Regions from separate parts of the Phocaeicola sp. HCN-6420 genome, predicted to be linked through region 3. Evidence: riboswitches for the same ligand, from Rfam matches in the RefSeq annotation. Region 3 holds a riboswitch; each other region holds the start of a gene.
The links. A riboswitch is a leader RNA that binds a small molecule or an ion and turns the genes downstream of it on or off. The one in region 3 is predicted to bind cobalamin.
Positions count from the first base shown of each region.

Region 1: another riboswitch for cobalamin. It lies ahead of WKT12_RS11850 (TonB-dependent receptor); the one in region 3 lies ahead of WKT12_RS08385 (anaerobic ribonucleoside triphosphate reductase).
Region 2: another riboswitch for cobalamin. It lies ahead of WKT12_RS11295 (TonB-dependent receptor plug domain-containing protein); the one in region 3 lies ahead of WKT12_RS08385 (anaerobic ribonucleoside triphosphate reductase).

Region 1 is NZ_JBBKBJ010000021.1:24,661-28,821, reverse strand. It holds gene WKT12_RS11865 (hypothetical protein) at 1-325, opposite strand, end outside; gene WKT12_RS11860 (hypothetical protein) at 637-1,578, shown strand; gene WKT12_RS11855 (flavin reductase family protein) at 1,591-2,100, opposite strand; cobalamin riboswitch at 2,383-2,582, shown strand; gene WKT12_RS11850 (TonB-dependent receptor) at 2,649-4,161, shown strand, end outside.
Region 2 is NZ_JBBKBJ010000019.1:5,303-9,463, reverse strand. It holds gene WKT12_RS11300 (phosphoribosylaminoimidazolecarboxamide formyltransferase) at 39-1,217, opposite strand; cobalamin riboswitch at 1,284-1,494, shown strand; gene WKT12_RS11295 (TonB-dependent receptor plug domain-containing protein) at 1,649-3,646, shown strand; gene WKT12_RS11290 (YncE family protein) at 3,646-4,161, shown strand, end outside.
Region 3 is NZ_JBBKBJ010000010.1:114,410-118,570, forward strand. It holds gene WKT12_RS08375 (hypothetical protein) at 1-144, opposite strand, end outside; gene WKT12_RS08380 (CCA tRNA nucleotidyltransferase) at 248-1,666, shown strand; cobalamin riboswitch at 1,919-2,113, shown strand; gene WKT12_RS08385 (anaerobic ribonucleoside triphosphate reductase) at 2,144-4,161, shown strand, end outside.

The DNA.
Region 1 (4,161 bases), on a different contig from region 3:
ATAATACATCGTTAACCAACGTGATTGTTACCAATGCGCATACAACTCCCAACGAGAAATATCCATCTACTGCAAAAAATAAAATCCACCATACACACATGGCTCCGGCATCCAAATAAAGATACTTCCCTTTATCGGGACAAGCTGCCTTCTTCTTATATAGTACCAACAAATCGAAAAGAATAGAAATTATAAATAGTCCCATAAGAAGAGCAAGCCACAAAGCATTTTTTCCAATACTTTCCACAAGTCCATAAACAACAGCCAGACCTAATAATAAGGAACATACCATCCTGATTTTGAAATACGTGTTACTGCTTTGCATAATGACTAATTTTAATAGGGTAAACAAGTTAATAAAAATCGAATTCAAAATATCTGTATTCGATTATGGTAAGTAAAAACATTTGTATAAAACCATATCTATCTTACTTTTCATCACTACGAAGATAGAATAAAATCAGGCATCATACAAGGAAAAGAGGGTGACACAAAGTAGACATCTATAGAATATCAGCACGCTGATTATCAAAGAAATAAGAAAATATTTAAAAGAGAAAGGTAGACAAGAGGAAAAGAACAAGGAGACATGTCACTTTTTGAGCTATATTTGTAATAGCTTTACAAATGTTTATTATGAAAAATATCATCCTCGTCATCATAATTATCATAGCAGCAGCTGCTTCACTTTCACTTATCATTTATCTGAAAAAAACACATGAAATAAATACTCCATTGCTACAGATAGAACAACTGAAGCATGAAAGTTCTGACAGTACATTGAATATACAACCTGTACAAAACGATGAAATACAGCAAACGGTACACCAAACTACCAGACACATCCCATCCATACGGTTAGAATCTAAAGTAGCAGACCTCCAACTTAAATACGCCTCGATTCAAGATGAAAACACTTTACTGAAAATAAAACAACAACGTCTTTATATCTCATTATTCGGAATTTGTATAGCAGTACTTATTGCTACTATCATACTTTCTTATATATATAGGGAAGAAAAACGCAAACTGGCAGAACAGATGCGATCAAAAGACGACCTGATGAAGGAAATGAGGCTGCAACTGCAAGAAAAGACTATCGACCTGCATGCTGCACAGGAAAAAATCATCGAAAAGGAAATGGCTCTGGACAAAGAACTTTCACAGAGGGAAAAGATGAGGAGCGAATACTCTTCAAAGGAGGCTGCCATGAGAAAGGAAATCCTGCGCCACAGCGAGATCATCAGAAAAATGGAACAGCTCAATAAAATGAGCCAGCAGGATAAAATACAAAGCCGGTCGGTAGTGCTCTCCGACGAGGAACAGGACAATCTGGCGGAAGTTATAAACATCTGCTACAACAACTTTACAGACCGGCTTTGGAAAAAGTTCCCGACGCTGACAAAGGCGGACATCTCGCTTTGCTGCCTTATCAAGATCGGCATCTCAAACAGCAATATGCTTTACCTGCTCGACACCAGCAAGGTCGCCTTGAAGAAACGGAAAAACCGCCTCAAACACGACAAGATGGGTATGGACGAAAACGATTCGCTGGATGAGTTTATCATGGGATTCTGACGAGCATTATGCTCACTCTTTCACCCATACATGTTCTATCTCTACGACATACATTTTATGGAATCCGCCATGTCCTTCGCCGTACCAGCGGCTTACCAGTGAAGCATCGATAAACTGCTCGGGCTTTATCATATCGGCATACAGTTTTCTGCATTCCAGTACCATACGTGCCTGCTCGTAGGCAATGTTTCCTTCGGGAGTGGCAAAAGGTTTCAGTCCGGTAGCCGCTACCTTGTCGATGTCGCGTCCCGACTTGGAACCGCAGATTTTATGTATATCTTTATGCTCTTCGCCTAAGAAAGACAGGGTAAGCGTTTCTCCCTCTTCAATAAACTGGTAGGTATAACGCTCGGGACGGATGAAAATAAAGGCTACGGGCTTTGCCCACAAAACACCGGTTCCGCCCCAGCTTGCCGTCATCATGTTAAACTTTTCCTGTGTTCCGGCCGTTACCAGCATCCATTCCTTACTGATAGCGTCGAACATGTTATCTTTCAGTTCCGATACATTTATTTCTTTCATACATGCATATATTTAATGGTTCATCAGGGCAAAACTACTAAAATTATCGGTTCTCTGAGAAAAACGCTTTCAGAAGTCGCTGAAAATTTGTACAAACATTTTTATTTTTTGTACAAAAAATAAAAAAACATCAGCACGAATCAGACAGGCTCCCTGCATCTTCCTGCCCGAACCTCCTCTTTCCCCTGTTTTTTTTGATATTTCACGAAAGTCCTGAACGAAAGGAGTATACAAAAACCATTTCTTAAATAGCAAAACTGTATTAAAATTCAGAAAAAATAAACTATCTTTGCCACCGATTGGTTCCGGAAGGTTGTTTCGACCCGACGGATTAAAAGGGAATCGGGTGAAAGTCCCGAACAGTCCCGCTGCTGTGAAGCTCATCAAACACGTTGACAATTACTCATTGCCACTGGATAAAACCGGGAAGGTGTCAAAGCGTGTGAGTCAGTCAGAAGACCTGCCATCGTTTTTATTAATTAACCGAACTCGTGGGATAGGACGGTTGAACGTTTTACATAATGCTTAATAAACTTTACTATGCGGTAATGTTTACCCTACTGGTGTGGGGTATAAACATTTGTGTACCGGTACATGCACAAAACAAGTTGGACAGCCTTCAACATCTGAACGAGGTTGTTGTGACGGCGCGTGCCGTACAGAAAGAGATTTTTCCGGTACAGGAATTATCGGGCAAGCAGCTCCATCAGCTCAGCTCGCACAACGTGGCCGATGCCTTGCGCTATTTTTCCGGCATACAGATCAAGGACTACGGAGGAGTAGGGGGACTGAAAACGGTGAATATCCGGAGTATGGGAACCAACCATGTAGGTGTATTCTACGACGGCATCGAGCTGGGAAACGCACAAAACGGTACGGTCGATTTGGGAAGATTCTCGCTCGACAACATGGAGTCTGTCACGCTGTACAACGGACAGAAGAGTGCCATTTTCCAGCCGGCAAAGGATTTCGGCTCGTCGGGCTCCATCTATTTGCAGACACGGACGCCTCAGTTCGAGGAAGGAAAGAAGTATAACGTAAGGGCTTCGTTCAAGACGGGCTCGTTTGGTGTGGTAAATCCATCCATACTGTGGGAACAAAAGCTCGGACAACGAATCAGCAGTTCGTTCAGTGCCGAGTATCTTCACTCGTCGGGAAAATACAAGTTTACTTACCGCATGCAGGAGGGATATGATACGACGGCGGTGCGGCAGAACGGCGACCTGAATGCCTTGCGTGTGGAAGGAGGGCTGTTCGGACAGCTCAAGCAGGGATACTGGAAGGCGAAGGCTTACCTGTACAACTCGGAACGTGGATATCCGGGGGCAATCGTCCGCAACAAGTTCTCGCACGAGGATCGCCAGTGGGATACGAATTTCTTTACTCAGGGTACATTCAAGAAGGACTTTACACAGTGGTACAGCCTGCTTGCCAATGCGAAATATGCATACGACTACCTGCATTACCTGGCCGATCCTAACAAAGACGAGTCGCTGATGTATGTCAACAACCATTATTACCAGCAGGAAGTATACACATCGGTAGCCAACCGATTTAATCTGTTTTCGTGGTGGGAGGCAAGCTTTTCGGCAGATTATCAGTTTAACCTGCTGAATGCCGACTTGCGCGACTTTGTTTATCCGCGCCGGCATACGCTGCTGGCATCCATCGCTACGGCCATGCGCTTCAAGCAGGTGGAACTTCAGGCAAGTCTGCTCGAAACGTTTGTACACGATACGAGCTCGGGCACGCCTGCTCCCGACAAGCAGAAGCTTACTCCTTCGTTTTTCGTGTCGTGGAGGCCTTTTCCGCAAAGTGGCCTTAACCTGAGAGGTTTCTATAAACGGATCTTCCGGATGCCTACGCTGAACGACCTGTATTATACGTTTGTAGGGAATATCAACCTGGAACCTGAGTTCACTACGCAGTACGACTTAGGATTTACGTACAACCGTACCTTCAATAGTACGTGGCTGCGCTCGCTGGAAGTACAAACGGATGTGTACTACAACGAGGTGGAGAATAAAATCGTGGCCACTCCTACGTCGAATTTCTTCCGCT
Region 2 (4,161 bases), on a different contig from region 3:
GTTGTCCGCCTTTATCGTTTGTGAGTTATTGCGGTTTATTAATGGTGGAACAAGCGGATACCTGTAAATGCCATGGCAATACCATATTTGTCGCAAGTAGCGATTACATGATCATCACGTACGGATCCTCCTGCCTGTGCAATGTATTCTACACCACTTTTGTGAGCACGTTCAATGTTGTCACCGAAGGGGAAGAATGCGTCTGAACCCAGTGAAACACCTTTCAGTGTATTCAGCCATGCACGTTTCTCTTCGCGAGTCAAAACTTCCGGCTTTTCGGTAAAGAACTGCTGCCATACACCGTCGGCAAGCACATCGTCATGCTCGTCGCTGATATAAACATCGATGGTATTGTCACGGTCGGCACGACGGATTTTTTCTACCCATGGCAAGTTCAGAACTTTCGGATGCTGGCGCAGATACCAGACATCTGCCTTGTTTCCAGCCAGACGGGTACAGTGGATACGGCTCTGTTGTCCGGCTCCGATACCGATAGCCTGTCCGTCTTTTACGTAACATACGGAGTTCGACTGGGTATATTTCAGTGTAATCAGGGCAATCATCAGATCGCGGCGTGCAGATTCGGGGAAGTTCTTATTCTGAGTAGGAATGTTGGCAAACAGATTGTCACCGTTCAGCTTGATTTCGTTACGTCCTTGTTCGAATGTAATACCGAACACATCTTTGTGTTCTATCGGTGCAGGACGGTAGGACGGATCTATCTTGATAATATTGTATGTACCCTTACGTTTGCTTTTCAGTATTTCCAGCGCTTCGTCTGTATAGCCCGGAGCAATCACTCCATCGGAAACTTCACGGTGAATGAAACGGGCGGTAGCTTCATCACACACGTCGCTCAGTGCGATGAAATCACCATATGAAGACATACGGTCGGCTCCACGGGCACGTACGTATGCATTTGCCAGCGGAGAAAGTGGAAGATCGTCTACGAAGTAAATCTTTTTCATCGTATCGTCCAGTTCCAGACCGATGGCTGCACCTGCAGGGCTGACATGCTTAAACGAGGTTGCGGCCGGAAGTCCGGTAGCTTCTTTCAGTTCTTTCACTAACTGCCATCCGTTCAGTGCATCCAGGAAATTGATGTATCCGGGACGTCCGTTCAATACTTCGATAGGCAGTTCTCCTTCTTGCATAAAAATACGTGCCGGTTTCTGGTTAGGATTACAGCCGTACTTCAATTCGAGTTCTTTTGCCATAATTTATATGTTTTAGTTGCTTGTCTACAAAATTACGGAATATTTTCGGCTTATTGAAAAAACTTTCTACCTTTGTGACGCATTGGTTCAAAAGGTTATCTCTTTTTCACTGGATAATCTGATGATTAAAAGGGAATCAGGTGCAAGTCCTGAACAGTCCCGCTGCTGTAAATTCCGTGTATATTGCAGGCAATCGCTTAAGCCACTGGAATGATTTTCCGGGAAGGTAGTCTGCAATAGGAATGAGTCAGAAGACCTGCCATGCATAGTTTCTTCACAGCTTTCGAGGAAAAAGCGTGGGATGATCTGTCGGTACATATTCTTTCTGTTCACCCCGATGCTTTATTTTCGTAAGCGATGCAGAAGCGGAGAATCCGTTGGCTGTAATTATAATGTATGAAAAAATGAGGTATATCGTATGTAGTTGGATAATGCTGGTCGGGTTTGCAGCGAGATGTTATGGCGGGCAGGATGTAGATACCACGAAGGTTTATTACATACCGGAGGTGGTGGTGTCCGACCGTTACCAGACGCGTGAAGTACGTTCGGCCGCTCCTCTCCAGATTTTTTCCCGTGAGGAACTGAAAACGCTGAATGTGATGCAGGTGTCCGATGCCGTGAAACATTTTTCGGGAGTAACGGTAAAAGATTACGGGGGGATAGGAGGACTGAAAACGGTTTCCATCCGAAGTCTGGGAGCACAGCATACGGTAGTGGGATACGACGGGATTGCTGTAACCGACTGTCAGACCGGTCAGGTGGATATCGGGCGTTTTTCGTTGGAGAACGTAGACCGTCTGATGTTAAGTAACGGGCAAAGTGATCAAATTTTTCAGCCTGCCCGGTTCTTCGCTTCGGCTGGAGTTTTAAATATCCAAACACTGACTCCTGTTTTTCATGACGATAAGCCGACAAATCTCAGTGCTTCGCTGAAATCGGGCTCGTGGGGATTGCTGAATCCTTCGCTCTTGCTGGAGCAGAAGCTGGGAGCGAAATGGGCACTGACGGCCAATGCCGAATGGATGTCGTCCGACGGGCACTACCCTTATACTTTATATTATGGCGATGAAGGCGATCAGTCCAGCCGTGAAAAGCGTAAAAATACCGATGTACAGACCTTTCGTGCTGAGGCCGGCTTGTTTGGTAATTTCTCCGATACGGAACAGTGGAGGCTGAAGGCTTATTATTACCAGTCATCTCGTGGACTTCCCAATGCGACTACACTGTATTACGATTATTCCTCCCAGCATTTATGGGACAAGAATATGTTTGTCCAAAGCCAGTATAAGAAAGAGTTCAACCGTAAGTGGGCCTTTCAGGCATCGGGTAAATGGAACTGGATGTACCAGCATTATCTGGACCCTGATTATAAAGGAACTACCGGACAGAGTGAAAACAGTTATTTCCAGCAGGAGTATTATCTTTCGGCAGCCGTACTTTTCCGTGCGTTGGATTGTCTTTCTTTTTCTCTTTCGACCGACGGAAGTGTTAACCGCATGAACTGCGACTTGAAAGATTTTGCCAAGCCTGTACGCTATTCGTGGCTCACCGCGCTGGCGGGCAAATATGTCAATGAGTGGATGACACTTTCGGCTTCTCTGTTGTCGACAGTGGTTTATGAGGATGTAGCCAAAGGTAATAGTGCCGGAGGGCATCGGAAATTGTCCCCATATGCCAGTGTATCGTTTAAGCCGTTTGCTTCCGAAGATTTTCGTATTCGTTTTTTCTATAAAGATATTTTCCGCTTGCCGAGTTTCAATGACTTGTATTACGGACAGACAGGGAACATTCGTCTGAAACCGGAAAATGCCAGTCAGCTGAATGTCGGGCTGACATACAGCAAGCATGTATCCGACTGGCTTCCTTATGTTTCGGCTACGGTGGATGCTTATTCCAACCGGGTGACAGATAAGATAGTGGCTATACCTACCAAGAATCTGTTTATCTGGAGCATGGTCAATCTCGGTAAGGTCGATATAAAGGGAATAGACTTTACGGCAAGCCTGAGCATACAGCCGGTGGAAAAGTATGTGCTGACTCTGTCGGGAAATTATACGTACCAGCGGGCATTGGATGTCACCAATCCGGATCTTTCTACGCTGGAAGGAAAGACCTATAAGCATCAGATTGCGTATACACCACGTGTTTCGGGCTCCGGACAGGCCGTACTCGAAACGCCGTGGGTCGATTTGTCGTACTCCATGCTGTTTTCGGGCAAGCGTTATGCACTGGGACAGAATATAGCCAAGAACCGGTTGAATGGATATACCGATCACAGTGTGTCTGCCCGTCGCGGTTTTCGATGGGGAAAGACTGATATTTCCTTGTCAGTCGAGGTACTGAATCTGGCAAATAAGAATTATGAAATTGTGAAAAACTTCCCGATGCCCGGACGGTCTTTCCGTATCACGGTCGGGGTTAAATATTGATGTGCATGAAGAAGCTGGTTTTTATAATATGTTCGCTGGCTCTCCTGTTTGCCGGTTGCGACGATCTGGAAGATAAACCTTATGTGGCAGGTGAGGCGAACGGGGTAGTCGAGGATTACGGAACGGCGGAAATGTATATATTGAACGAGGGACTGTTTAACCTGAATAACAGTACGCTGGCAAGGTATTCGTTTCAGACGGGGACTTGTTCGTACGATTATTTCCGTGCGCTGAATCATCGCGGGCTGGGAGATACGGCCAATGACATGGATATTTACGGCAGTAAGTTGTATATAGTTGTGAATGTTTCAAGTACGGTAGAGGTAGTAGACCTTCAGACAGGGCTTTCCATCAAACAGATTCCGATGCTGACCGATAATGGTAGTTCCCGTCAGCCTCGTGCTATTACTTTTGAGGAAGGAAAGGCCTATGTCTGTTCTTACGATGGAACAGTAGCCCGTATCGATACGACTTCGCTGGAGATAGACGGCATCACGGAAGTGGGTCGTAATCCG
Region 3 (4,161 bases):
TATCTGTAACCGTGCAAGGTTATAGTCGCCCGCAGCAAAAGCCAGTTCCGCGCGCTGGAACAGTTTTCCTGCGTTTTTGCTGTCACTGTTACATCCTGACAATAATACAATCAGGGCTGCGGCTGCTAAAGTTATCTTTTTCATATAATTAATCAGTTTATTACGGAACAAAAATACAATTAAATCAGTTATTCCCTGCGAGGCTTTTCATTTTTTTGTAATTTTGCACGCTAATTTTGTAATAAACATGGAATTGAAAGAACACTTTACAGGCAAAATATTCAATCTGATATCCGAAACTGCTGACGAACTGGGACTGGAATGTTACGTGGTAGGAGGTTACGTGCGTGATATATTCCTGAATCGTCCGTCGAAAGACATAGATGTGGTAGTAGTAGGCAGTGGAATTGAGATAGCCGAAGCGTTCGGAAAGAAGTTGGGACGTGGTGCCCATGTTTCTGTCTTTAAGAACTTTGGAACTGCACAGGTGAAGTATCACGATGTGGAAGTTGAATTCGTTGGAGCTCGAAAAGAATCGTATAGCCATGATAGCCGTAAGCCGGTTGTAGAAAACGGAACGTTGGAAGATGATCAAAATCGCCGCGATTTTACCATAAATGCATTGGCAGTATGTTTGAATAAAGCTCGTTTTGGAGAGCTGGTAGACCCGTTCGGCGGTCTGGATGACCTGAAGGAACGTACCATACGAACTCCTCTTGACCCGGATATAACATTCAGTGACGATCCTTTACGCATGATGCGCTGCATTCGCTTTGCTACTCAGTTGAATTTCTTTATAGAGGATGAAACATTTGATGCCCTGAGCCGTAACCGTGAGCGCATCAAGATTATTTCACGGGAGCGCATTGCCGATGAATTGAATAAAATATTGCTTTCACCTGTACCTTCGAAAGGTTTCGTTGACTTAGACCGTTGCGGACTGCTGGAACTGATCTTCCCGGAACTGGTTGCTTTGCAGGGAGTGGAAGTCAGAAATGGAAGAGGGCATAAGGATAATTTCTATCACACTCTGGAAGTGGTAGACAATATTGCAAAGGTTACCGATAATTTGTGGTTGCGCTGGGCTACTTTGTTGCACGACATTGGAAAGCCGCGCACTAAACGCTGGGATCCTCGTGTAGGATGGACATTCCATAATCATAATTTCATCGGAGAAAAGATGATACCTGAAATCTTCCGGAAGATGAAGTTGCCTATGAATGAAAAGATGAAGTACGTTCAAAAGCTGGTCGGTCTTCATATGCGTCCTATTGTGATAGCCGATGAAGAAGTGACCGATTCGGCTGTTCGGCGACTGCTTTTCGAGGCTGGCGATGATATTGACGATTTGATGCTGCTGTGTGAAGCAGATATTACTTCGAAGAATGAAGTGCGCAAACAACGCTTTCTCGACAATTTCAAACTGGTACGTCAGAAACTGAAAGACTTGGAGGAAAAGGATCGTATCCGTAATTTCCAGCCGCCGGTAGATGGTGCTGAGATTATGAAGGTATTCAACTTGCAGCCGTGTCGGGAAATCGGCAGTCTGAAAAGCTCTATAAAGGACGCTATTCTGGATGGGATTATTCCTAATGAACACGATGCTGCTTTTGAGTTTATGCTTAAGAAGGCAAAGCAAATGGGACTGGAGCCCGTCAATCAATAAATCATTATACCGTTTTCGGGTTTCCGATCTGTATTTTTGCAAATAGGAAACCCGAAAACAAGAAAAAGATTATTCCTTGTTTAGAGTAATAAGAAATAAATCTAATTATCCAAATAGAAAAGTTTATATAAATAAGAGTTGTCCGTTTGTACGCTCTATATGTATCTGTAGACTGGTTTTGTGTTTTAAAAGTTGCTCAATTTAGAAAAACATCTGTTAGTTCGTTTTTATTTATTCGATCAGAAAATATATCTTTGTAGAGCTTTTCGTTAGGTAACATAAGCGTTTCAAAAGGGAATGTCGTGTAAATCGGCAACAGTACCCGCTGCTGTGATTCTTAATGAACCGGAGGCAATGCATGTGCAAGCCACTATTGTTTGAATACAATGGGAAGGTGTCTGCCGGGGAGAGATCAGTCAGAAGACCTGCCACGAAAAGCAAATCCAATCTTTTTATTAACTTTTCAAAGCAAACAGTATGAATTTAACTGAAATCTGTATTATCAAGCGTGACGGGAAGCGGGAAAACTTTTCGCCTTCAAAGATTACAAATGCCATCAGTAAAGCTTTTAATGCCACAGGACTGGCTCATCAGGAAGAGCTGATTGATGAAATTACTCAGCGTGTTATTGCTCATTTTGAGAATCCGACGATCGGAGTTGAGGAGATTCAGGACCTTGTAGAAACAGAATTGATGAAAGTGCAGCCTGAGGTTGCCAAGAAATATATCATTTATCGCCAGTGGAGAAATACAGAACGCGATCGCAAAACGCAGATGAAGCACATTATGGATGGCATTGTGGCTATCGACAAGAATGATGTAAATCTGAGCAACGCTAACATGTCGAGTCATACTCCGGCGGGACAGATGATGACTTTTGCTTCGGAGATTACCAAAGATTATACGTATAAATACCTTTTGCCCAAGCAGTATGCTGAAGCACATCAGTTGGGAGATATTCACATTCACGATTTGGATTATTATCCAACCAAGACAACAACTTGTATTCAATATGATCTTGATGACTTGTTTGAACGTGGTTTTCATACAAAGAATGGAAGTATCCGTACTCCGCAATCCATTCAGAGTTACGCAACGCTGGCAACTATTATCTTCCAGACCAACCAGAATGAACAGCATGGAGGACAGGCGATTCCGGCTTTTGATTTTTTCATGGCAAAAGGTGTACTCAAGAGTTTTCAGAAAGCAGTAGCATCGTCTGTTTCCTTTTATCTTGATATGAGAGATATACAGTTGGATGAGGCTGCGATACTGACTGTATCCAAACAGTGTTTTACTTCTATTGTTCCGACAGAGGATGAAAAGAAAAGTTTCCTTTCGGCAGCAGCCGGACAAGGCGTCACACTGACGGCCGGTGAACTGGAACACATTTTACGTAAGTCGTATGCTCAGGTACGCAAGGATACTCATCAGGCTATGGAAGGATTTATCCATAACTTGAACACGATGCATTCGCGTGGAGGAAATCAGGTAGTGTTCAGCTCAATCAATTATGGAACAGATACTTCGGCTGAAGGACGAATGGTGATAGAAGAATTATTGAAAGCGACCATCGAAGGCTTAGGTACACGTGGAGAGGTTCCTGTATTTCCAATTCAGATATTCAAAATAAAAGATGGAGTATCTTATTCTGAAGCAGACTATAAACGTGCGATGGAGGACTTTGAAGCTGCTATGGATGGGAAAGTTGAATTTGAAGCTCCAAACTTTGATTTGTTTCTGAAAGCTTGTCGGACAACGGCCAAGGCTTTGTTTCCGAACTTCATGTTCCTTGATACACCTTTCAATCGTCACGAAAAATGGGATGCAAGCGATCCGAAACGCTACCGTTATGAACTGGCGACGATGGGATGTCGTACACGTGTATTCGAAAATCTGAACGGTGAAAAGACTTCATTGGGACGTGGAAACTTGTCGTTTACTACCATGAATCTGCCGCGTCTTGCCATCGAGGCGCGTATTAAGGCTGAAAGTGTAGCTGAGAATCAGGGGCAGGATGCCATAGAACGTCTGGCGAAAGAAACATTTATCAATTCAGTACACGATATGGCTGTCTTCATAGCCGGGCAGCTCTATGCCCGCTATCAGTATCAGCGTACAGCACTGGCACGGCAGTTTCCGTTCATGATGAGTAACAATGTGTGGAAAGGAGGCGGTGAGCTGAATCCGAACGATGAGGTAGGTGACGTACTGAATCAGGGAACATTGGGTATTGGTTTCATTGGCGGTCACAATGCCATGGTAGCTCTGTACGGACAAGGACACGGACATTGTCGGAAGGCATGGGACACATTGTATGAAGCTGTAGAAGAAATGAATCGTGTAGTAGAAGAATTTAAGCAGAAGTATCATTTGAACTATTCAGTACTGGCTACTCCTGCTGAAGGGCTTTCCGGACGATTTACTCGTATGGATCGTCGTAAATATGGTGTGATACCAGGGGTAACCGACCGCGATTATTATGTGAATTCATT